3 regions of the Arhodomonas sp. KWT2 genome follow, and region 1 is predicted to be linked to each of the others. Evidence: predicted binding sites of a transcription regulator. Region 1 holds the regulator's gene; each other region holds the start of a gene.
The links. The regulator FliA, encoded in region 1, starts transcription of late flagellar genes. The targets are predictions, from matches to a motif close to GCTAAAGTTNNNNNNNNNNCNGCCGATA.
Positions count from the first base shown of each region.

Region 1 (3,258 bases):
CGAATTGAGGAGGTCGCGGTCCTCCGGCGCCTGCTCCAGCGAGACGAGCTGCTCGCCGAGTCCCTCGAGGATCTCCCGGGACTCCACCAGAAAGTCCTGGACGATGTCGTCCTGCGGATCGATAGCCATGCGTGTCTCCCTCAGAAGCCGAGGCTGGAGAGCAGGTCGTCGACGTCGTCCTGGCCCGATACGACATCGTCGTCGTCCTGGCCCGGGACCGCAGGTCCACTGAGCTGCTGCTCCGCACGTTCATCCGCCTTATCGGCAGCACGCGGCTTTTCTTCAGCGATCCGCGCCCCGGAAATGCGCACGAGCTCGACCAGGCCGTCCTCGACCTCCTGAACCAGGGTGATGACGCGGCGGATGATCTGGCCGGTGATGTCCTGGTAATCCTGCGCCATCAACGCTTCGGAAAGCGCGTTGTGGAGTGTCTTGCCGTTGTCTGCGGCGGCGGCCAGGAAGGCCTCGATGTCGTGGCTGAGGCCCCGGAAATCGTCGGCGCTCAGCTCACGCCGGCGGAACTGCTGCCACCGCTCGTGGAGCGTCCCGGCCCGGGCAGCGACCTCGTCGGCCAGCGGCAGGCTGGTCTCGACGGCCTCCAGCGTGCGGTGGGCGGCACGGGAGGTCACCTCGATGACATGGTTGAGCCGCTCCCGGGCATCGGGGATCTCGCTCGCGGCGATATCGGTGAGGCGGCTGTCCACGCGAAAGGACTTGAGGGCCTCGTGGAGCTCGCGGGTAAGCTGGCCGATCTCCTGGAAGAGCTCGCTCTCACGCAGTCGCGTTAGCTCATCGACGGTCTCCTGCATGCCCGGGTCGTCGCCGGCCTCGACACGTTCGATGAGCGTGCGTGCTAGCGCGAGATATTCCTGGCTGCGCTGGCTGTCGCTCATCGCCTAACCCCCCGCATTGATGCGCTCGAAGATCTTCTCGATCTTCTCCTTGAGCGTCACGGCGGTGAAGGGCTTGACGATATAGCCGTTCACGCCCGCCTGGGCCGCCGCGATGATCTGCTCGCGCTTGGCCTCGGCGGTGACCATCAGGATGGGCAGCTCGGCCAGTTCCTCATCGGCACGGACGTTCTTGAGCAGGTCCATACCGGTCATGCCCGGCATGTTCCAGTCCGTGATGAGCAGGTCGAAACCGCCACGCTTGAGTATGGGCAGCGCGGTGTTGCCGTCGTCGGCCTCCGAGATGTTGTCGAAGCCGAGATCCCGCAGAAGATTACGGATAATGCGCCGCATGGTGGAAAAATCGTCCACCACGAGGATTTTCATGTGCTTGTCCAGTGCCACGCCGATCCCCCTGAGTGGAAACGCGAGTTATTGTGAGGCCTCACCGCCGGCGGCGGTGTGCACGCCCCCGTCGCGGGGGCGCCCCGATCGGTGTCTATCCATCCAACCAATCGGCAAGGGAGGCCTTGAGCTTTAGCATTATCTTGCCACGAATCTGGCTGACACGTGACTCGCTCACCCCGAGGACCTCGCCGATCTCGCGCAGATTGAGTTCCTCGTCATAGTAGAGCTGCATCACCAGCTGGTCGCGTTCACTGAGGCCGCGGATGGCCTCGGCAAGGTCGGCGCGGAAGTGACCGTCGGTCAGCACGTCCTGCGGTGACGGGCCATCCCCGGCGGGGTCGTGGGTCTCGCCGGTCTGCGGATCCGTCTGGTCCATGCTGAACAGGTGCGCGCTCGAGGCGTCGGCGAGCATACCGTGGTAGTCGTCGACACTCACGCCCAGCCTGGCGGCGACCTCGGCGTCCCGGGGCTCACGGCCGAGCTCGTTCTCCAGGACGTGGATGGCTTCGGCGGCCTCCCGGGAGCGACGGTGCACGGAACGCGGTGTCCAGTCGAGGCGCCGGATCTCATCGAGCATGGCACCGCGGATGCGGATGCCGGCATAGGTCTGGAACGAGGCGCCCTGGCTGGCGTCGAACTGCCGCGCCGCCTCCAGCAGGCCGACCATGCCCGCCTGGATGAGGTCCTCGATCTGCACGCTCGGAGGCAGTCGGCTCGCCAGGTGGTGAGCGATGCGTCGCACCAGCGGGGCGTTCGCCACCAGCAGGTCGTCGCTGCTCCCCCGCTGGACCGCCTCGTAGAGCGCATGTCCATTCATTCGGAGACCTCCCGGACGCGACTGCCATAGCGTATGACACGCTCGACGAAGAACTCCAGCTGGCCGTCGGCGCGGCTCGGCAGCGGCCACTGTTCGAGGCGCGCCGCCAGCGCCTGGAAGGCCCGGGCCGACGGGCAGGAGGGATACATCGAGACCACCGCGCGCTGGCGCTGAACCGCGGCACGCAGGCGATCGTCCTCGGGGACGGCGCCGAGGTATTCCAGGGTCACGTCCAGGAAGCGGTCGAGCACGCGCGCGAGCTTGCCGTAGAGATTCTGGCCCTCCCGCGGCCCCGGGACACGGTTGGCGACCATGTGGAAACGCTGCACGCCGTGGTCGCGGTTGAGCACCTTGATCAGCGCGTAGGCATCGGTGAGCGAGGACGGCTCGTCGCAGACCACCACCAGGACCTCCCGCGCGGCGCGGGCGAAGCTCATCACCGAGTCGGAGATGCCGGCGGCGGTATCGACGAACAGGTAATCAAGGTCAACGGCGAGCTCGCTGAAGCTGCGGATCAGGCCCGCGTGCTCGGCGCCGGAGAGCTCGGCCATGCGCTGGGTTCCCGAGGAGGCGGGAACGATGTGAATGCCCTCCGGTCCCTCGAGCAGGACCTCCTCCAGCCCGGCCTCGCCATCCAGCACATGGGCGAGATTACGCTTGGGCGAGAGCCCCAGGAGCACGTCCACGTTGGCGAGGCCGAGATCGGCATCGAAGAGCATCACGCCACGCCCCTCCCGCGCCAGGGCGCTCGCCAGATTCACGGATACGTTGGTCTTGCCCACGCCCCCCTTGCCGCTGGCCACCGCGACCACCTTGACCGGCTTCGGCTCGCTCATTCGTCTCAATCCCGCTGCCTGATCCATGCCCCTCAGCCCTGCCGTGCCAGGCTGCCCGCGAAGGCCACCGCCAGGGACTCGTCGTCCTCGTTCTCACCGTCGCTATCCGCCGCGAGGGCCTCCGCCTCGCCGACCAGCGCATCCGCCCGCGCCGGGCGCAGATCCTCGGGCACGCGCTGACCGTCGGCCACGTACGCAATCGGCAGCCGGCCACGCATCACCGCCGTGAGCACCCCGCCCAGACTCGCAGCCTCGTCGACCTTGCTCAGGATACACCCCACCGGGCCCACGGCGCGAAATGCGCGCA
Region 1 is NZ_JBHFPQ010000043.1:193,450-196,707, forward strand. It holds gene ACEZHJ_RS10235 (chemotaxis protein CheA) at 1-129, opposite strand, end outside; gene ACEZHJ_RS10240 (protein phosphatase CheZ) at 141-893, opposite strand; gene cheY (chemotaxis response regulator CheY) at 897-1,289, opposite strand; gene ACEZHJ_RS10250 (RNA polymerase sigma factor FliA) at 1,390-2,115, opposite strand; gene ACEZHJ_RS10255 (MinD/ParA family protein) at 2,112-2,951, opposite strand; gene flhF (flagellar biosynthesis protein FlhF) at 2,984-3,258, opposite strand, start outside.

Region 2 (3,258 bases), on a different contig from region 1:
GACCCACCCAGGGCTGGATACGGAAACCGGTGCCGGTGGGGTACTCGGGCAGGGAGCCGAGGAGCTCGACGGACGTCTGCGACAGGCCGATCTCCTCCTCGGCCTCACGCAGGGCCGCGGCGAGGCTGGAGGGATCGTTCGGCTCGATGCGTCCGCCGGGAAAGCTGATCTGTCCGGCGTGGGCACGCAGGTGGGGCGTGCGGCGCGTGAGGATCAGATGGAGGCCGCCGGGACGCTCGACCAGTGGCACGAGCACGGCGGCCGGGTGCAGCGGTGCGTCCTCCGGGATGGCGGCGCGGATCGGCATGCGCGCCGCCGCGAAGCGCTCTCTCACCCAGCAGGACTGAACCGGAACGGTCATGGATACCTTCATGCAAACGTAATACGAGGATTATAAGGGTTCGACGCCCGGGCGACAGGATCGTTCGTCCCCGCCGGAAGGACGTGCCTCGGCGGGGAAATTCAGTCATAATGGTGCCGGACTCCGAACGATGATGATCCGGCCATGCGTTATCTCAACGGCATACTGGGGGCATTTGCGATTCTCGCGGCCAGCGGCGGGCCCGCCGTGGCCGGCGAGGTGTGGCATAGCCCGATGCGCCCGCAGCTCGAGCTCACCACCGAGCTGAGCGAGGCGCTGAATGTCCGTTTCGGGATCAGCACGGATACGGATCCGAGCGTCGGCAGCGGGTGGCGCGGCTATGTCCCCACCGGGCGACAGGGACTCGGTGCCTCGGCAATGGTCGACTGGGAGTTCCCCGCGGCGTCCGGCATGCGCCTGACCGGCGGCGCCTTCTACGGCAACTCCGACTGGGGCTGGCAGGGGGGTGGCAGCGCGGGCGTGGACGGCAGTCACGACGACACCGGCTACAGCTTCGACGGCAGCGGCGACTGGACGCCCTACCTCGGCCTGGGGTGGGACCAGCACTTCGGCGAGGACAGCCGCCTGGGGCTGCAGCTCGACATGGGCGTGAAGTTCGAGGGTGTCACGGATCTCGACCGCAAGGATCAGCTCGATCGCATGCGCGAGGAAGCGGCGCTGAGTACGCAGTTCGAGAGCTTCCGCTACGTGCCCATGTTCTCCGCCGGGGTCGAATACCGGTTCTGATTGCGGGGCGTCATCAGCCGGTGACGCCCTCGCCCTCCTCCAGCATCGCGTTCACGTAACGGCCCAGCTCGCTGGCGTCGAACTTCGCCAGGAAGTCGTCCGCACCGACCTTCTCGACCATCGCCCGGTTGAACACGCCGGACAGCGAGCTGTGGAGCAGGATCTTCAGGCCGCGCAGGCGTTCGTCGGCACGGATGCGGCTGGTCAGGGTGTAGCCGTCCATGCGCGGCATCTCGATATCGGAGATCACCAGCGCGACCGAGGCGAGCGTTTCCTCGTCGGTGTCGCGCAGCCACTCCAGGGCCTCCTCACCGTTTTTGGCCACGGTCACGTCCCAGCCCGAGGGCTCGAGCGTGCGCTGGATCTGGTTACGGGCGACGCTGGAGTCGTCGACCACCAGCAGCCGGTTGCGCTGGGGCGGTGCGGCGCTGTGCTCGAAATCGACATCCCGGGGCAGCGGATCGCCCATGACCTCGGCCAGGACCTTCTCCACGTCGAGGATCTGCACGAGGACGCCGTCGACGCGGGTCACCGCCGTGACGTAGCCGCGGTCGGCGATGTGCTGGGGCGGCGGGAGGACGTCTTCCCAGCTGACGTTGACGATGCGGTCCACCTCGTCGACGAGGAAGCCCTGCACCGTCCGGTTGTACTCCGTGATCACCACCGAGCCCGCGTCGCCGTGCTCCGCCGATCGGATCGCCTGGGCAAGGTCGATGATGGGGATGGTCTGGCCCCGCAGGTGTGCGATCCCGCGCACACCGGGGCGCGAATCCGGCATGACCGTCACACGCGGCGAACGGATCACTTCGCGGATCTTGAACACGTTGATCCCGAAGTACCGCCGCCCGATCTTGAACAGCAGCATCTCGAACCGGTTGTGCCCGGCCAGCTGCGTGCGCTGGTCGATGCTGCCCATCGCCTTGGCCATATTTCCGCCCCCAGTCCCGTCGTGTAATCCCCGATGGTCATTATATCGGCCGAAGGGCGCCCGGCTATAGCCCTTTCGGGTTATCGGGGGCCTGTCGGGCGATGCCGGTTCCCGCCGCACGCCGCATGTCGTCCGGGAAGGTTTGCGTTCTCCCCCGGGGACCGGTACATGTGCACTTGAAGGGGGCGGCGCGCGGCTATTCGCCACGCCGTGACGAACGATAATGAAACGTTTCGCTAGGGGGGGGAGTCCGTGAGCCTCAAGACCCGATTCCTGCTCCTTGCCGCGACGTTGATCGTGCTGGCCTCCGTCGCCGCCTGGGCGGCCTTTCAGCGCATCGCCGAGGGGATTATCGAGCAGTGGGGACAACGGACCGCCGAACTCCAGGTTCAGTACGACAGCGCCCGGCTGCTGCAGCCGCTGGAGCGGGAGATCGCGCTCTCCCGCCAGCTGGCGGACTCGCTCGTGCTGCGCCGCTGGGCGAACGCCCCGGATGACCGGGCGCTCAGGCAGCAGGCCCTCCAGGAAATGGAGAGCTTCCGGCGCAATTTCCGCAGCAACAGCTACTTCGTCGCCCTGCGTGACTCCGGCGCCTACTACCACAACAATGCGGACAATGAATTCGAGGGCCGGGAACTGCGCTATAACCTGGACCCGAAGGATCCGGCCGATGCCTGGTTCTACCGGCTCATCGAGGCGGGGCGGGATTTCCATCTCAACGTCAATCCCGATGACGAGCTGGGGGTCACCAAGCTGTGGATCGACGTCCTGCTGCGTGCCGACGACGGCCGGGTTCTCGGCATCGTCGGCACGGGCCTGGATCTCGAGGACTTCCTGCGGGATACCGTTGACCTCAGTCAGCCGGGCATCACGACGCTGTTCGTCGACTACAACGGCGCGATCCAGCTCTACCGCGATCAGCGGCTGATCGACTTCGCCACCATCGTCAAGCCGGAGGGCCAGAAGAACACCATCGACCTGCTCCTGGACACGCCGACGGACGAGGCGCGAATCCAGGAAATGATGCTCTCGCTGCGCCAGGGGGATACGGGACCGGCGACGGTCCGTACCAACTTCGTCTCGGTCCGGGGCGAGCGTCACCTCGCCGGTATCGCTTATCTGCCCACCATCGGCTGGTACGAGGTCACGCTGCTCGACCTCGACACCCTGATGCCGGTGAACCGGTTCGCACCGGTGGCGGCGGTGTTCGCCGCCGCCCTGC
Region 2 is NZ_JBHFPQ010000049.1:410,430-413,687, forward strand. It holds gene ACEZHJ_RS14300 (CoA pyrophosphatase) at 1-361, opposite strand, end outside; gene ACEZHJ_RS14305 (hypothetical protein) at 506-1,108, shown strand; gene ACEZHJ_RS14310 (chemotaxis protein) at 1,122-2,036, opposite strand; gene ACEZHJ_RS14315 (diguanylate cyclase) at 2,289-3,258, shown strand, end outside.
Region 2: the regulator FliA is predicted to act here: its motif matches at 2,080-2,107, upstream of ACEZHJ_RS14310 (chemotaxis protein).

Region 3 (3,258 bases), on a different contig from region 1:
CGACGGGCGTTTCCGGCACTACGGCAATGTCGGTTCCGGGAAGGTCACAGGATAGCGTGGAGAGCGGGAGCGGGGTAGGGCCGCCCGGGCGTGGGCGGCCCGCTGGCGTGGCGTCTCAGACGCGGAAACGCGAGACGGCGGCGCGGAGCTGCTCGCCCATGCGGCTGAGCTCGCCGCTGGCCTGGCTGGTCTGCTGCACGCCCTCGGAGCTCTGCCCGGCGGCCTCGACGATGCCGGAGACGTTGCGGTTGAGCTCCTCGGCGACCTGCCCCTGTTCCTCGGCGGCGGTGGCGATCTGGGTGATCTGCTCATGGATCTCCGAGACCGCGGTGGCGATGCTCTGCAGCGCCTCGCGGGCCTGGTGGGAGCGGTCGAGGCTGCTCTGGGAGCGTTCCTGGGAGCGCTCCATTGTGGAGACCGCGGTACGGGTGTCAGCGACCAGGCCCTCGATGATGGTGCGGATGCGGTCGGCGGACTCGCTGGAGCGCTTGGCCAGAGCCCGGACCTCCTCGGCGACCACGGCGAACCCGCGGCCCTGCTCGCCGGCCCGGGCGGCCTCGATGGCGGCGTTGAGGGCGAGGAGGTTGGTCTGTTCGGTGACGTCGTGGATGACGTCGAGTACGGTCTCGATCTCGCGGCTGCGCTCGGCGAGCTGGCTGACCGCGGTGCTCGTGGAGCTGATGTCCTCGGCGAGGGTCTCCATGGCGGTGTGGTTTTCCTGGACCACGCCGTCACCCTCGCGGGCACGCTCGTCGGCGTCGCGGGCCGATTCCTGGACGGTACCGGCGTTGCGCGAGATCTCCTGCACGGTGGCGGTCATCTCGTTGATCGCCGAGGCGATGTGGTCGGTCTCCTGGCTCTGGCTGTCGACGTTGCTGCGGGTCTGGGCGGCGACCTGGCTGAGCTCCTCGGCGGCGGAGGCGAGCTGGTCGGTGGTGCCGCGCACGTCACGGAGGGTGTCCTGGACCTTGGCGACGAAGGCGTTGAACTGGCGGGCGAGCTCGCCGACCTCGTCCTCGCGGGCGACGGGCAGGCGCTGGGTGAGGTCGCCCTCGCCCTCGGCAATCTCGTGCATGGCCCGGGAGGTCTCGCGGATCGGGCCGACGATGCGGCGGGTCATGATCACGGCGATGACGGCGATCAACGCGAAGGCGGCGATACCCGACAGGGCGGTTACCAGGACCTCGCGGCGGACGTTGGTGTTCACCGCCTCGCGGGCCGCGGCGACGTTGGCTTCGACGTCGTTGAGGTACACGCCGGTGCCGATCATCCAGTTCCACTTGTCCAGGCCCGTAGTGAACGAGAGTTTGGGCTCCTCGTTGCCGGTGGCCGGATTATCCCAGCGGTACCGGTAGAAGGCACCGCCCTCCTTGGCATCAGCGATCAGCTCGCGGATGAGGTACTCGCCGTTGTCCATCTTGAGATCCCAGAGGTTCTGGCCCTCGAGCTCCGGTTTGGGGCGCAGGACACGGGCAGTGCCGTCGTAGCTGTACACGTAGATGTAGCCGTTGTCGCCGTAGTCCATGCTCCGCACGATCGATTTCACCCGCTCCTTCGCCTGCGTATCGTCGGGCCCGGCGTTTTCATAGATCGGCCGGATTGCCGAGACAGCGGTGTCGACGAGGTTCCTGAGCGATTCCTTGCGGGCGTTGATCAGCGAATCGCGCAGCTCTGCGATGTCCTTTGCACCCTGATCCTGGAGGCTGTTTGCGCTTGCGGCGACGATAGCCGCGGTGACCAGTGCAAGGGGCAGGAGGCAGACCAGCAGAATGCGGGCCTGAATGGTCAGATTACGGAAAAGCGACATCCGAGTGTCCCCGTCTGTGTTCGTTGTCTTCTGGTGTATCGGGCGGTGTCTGACGGCAGCGAATCCCCGGACGCCGACGCCGCATCGATACCCCTCACCCCGCATAACGACTGCGGACGGCAGTTCTTTACATCGATCGCCTCTGCCGGCCGTTGCCTGTCGGACGGGTGGTGTCCCCCCGCCGCCGAACGGTCTCCCGTGTGCGGGGGCGATCGCCCGCCGGTGCCTTGTCAGCAGGCGCGTGCGAATTGCAGTCCCATGGGATCGGGCGTCCGGCAACCGCCGCACGCGTGATGGCGGAATGTATCACCGCGGGCACTGCCGGTCACGGTGGTCGGGGCGGGAAGCGTGCCGGTTGCCCGTTTGCTGGCTGTCCCGGGCAGTAAGACGTGGGCGGTGTGTGACCCATCACTCTGCGGCGGGAGGCCTCAAGCGCTGCCGGAACGAAGTCGGCCCTAACGTGTGGTGCGACGATGCCGATAACCGTATTGGGGAATGGGACGACCTGGATAAAAAACAAACGACAGGGACGGCAAGGGCTTTATCAAACATGAACTACCCGTTAGAGGAATGCACCGATGCGTTGGTTGCGTGACCTGTCTTTCCGCTGGAAGCTCGGCGTCCCCGTTGCCGTGCTCACTCTCATACTCGTGGTCGTGGCCGGCCTCTCCATGTCGCTGCTCGGCACTTTCGCTCACGACGCACGGATCTATTCCGGCGAGCTCATGCCCGGCGGGTCCCGGGTCCTGGAGGCCGACCGTGACCTTCACCAGTCCCTGATTGCGCAGCGGCGGGCCCTGCAGGCCGGTAACGCCCAGGAGCGCAAGGAGCAGCGTGCGGTGCAGGCCGAAAACCTGACCCAGGCCCGTGAGCGCGTGGCCAGGGCCGCAGAGCTGCTCGGTGACCCCCGGGCGGCGAAGCTCGCGGCGCAGTTCGACAAGGAGATCGACCGCTGGGCGGAGATCAACAGTCGTGTCCGGAGCCTCGTGGATGACGGACGCGCCGACGAGGCGGTCCGGCTCGCGAGCGGGGACGGCGCCGAGCAGTTCGACACCGCCCGTAACCAGCTCGACCAGATGACCGGAAGGGTCAACGACATGGCCGCCGAGCTGTCTGCGCAGGTCGAGGCGGACGCGGTGAGCAGCCGTATCACGCTGACCACGGCGCTGCTCATCGGGCTGGCGGTCTGTGTCGCCATCCTCATCGTTCTGCCGCGGAGTGTGCTCAAGCCGCTTCAGGCGATGTCGGCCCGTGTGGAAGATCTCTCCAGCGGCGAGGGCGACCTCACGATCCGCCTCGCGAACCCGGCCCGGGACGAGATCGGCAGGCTCTCGGACCGGATCGACGATTTCCTGGGTACGCTCAACGAAATGGTCAGCCGCGCGGCGGACACCACCAAGCAGCTCTCCTCCGCGGCGGAGGAGCTGGCATCGACCAGCCGTGAGACGCAG
Region 3 is NZ_JBHFPQ010000045.1:31,807-35,064, reverse strand. It holds gene ACEZHJ_RS10920 (methyl-accepting chemotaxis protein) at 116-1,807, opposite strand; gene ACEZHJ_RS10915 (methyl-accepting chemotaxis protein) at 2,386-3,258, shown strand, end outside.
Region 3: the regulator FliA is predicted to act here: its motif matches at 1,912-1,939, upstream of ACEZHJ_RS10920 (methyl-accepting chemotaxis protein).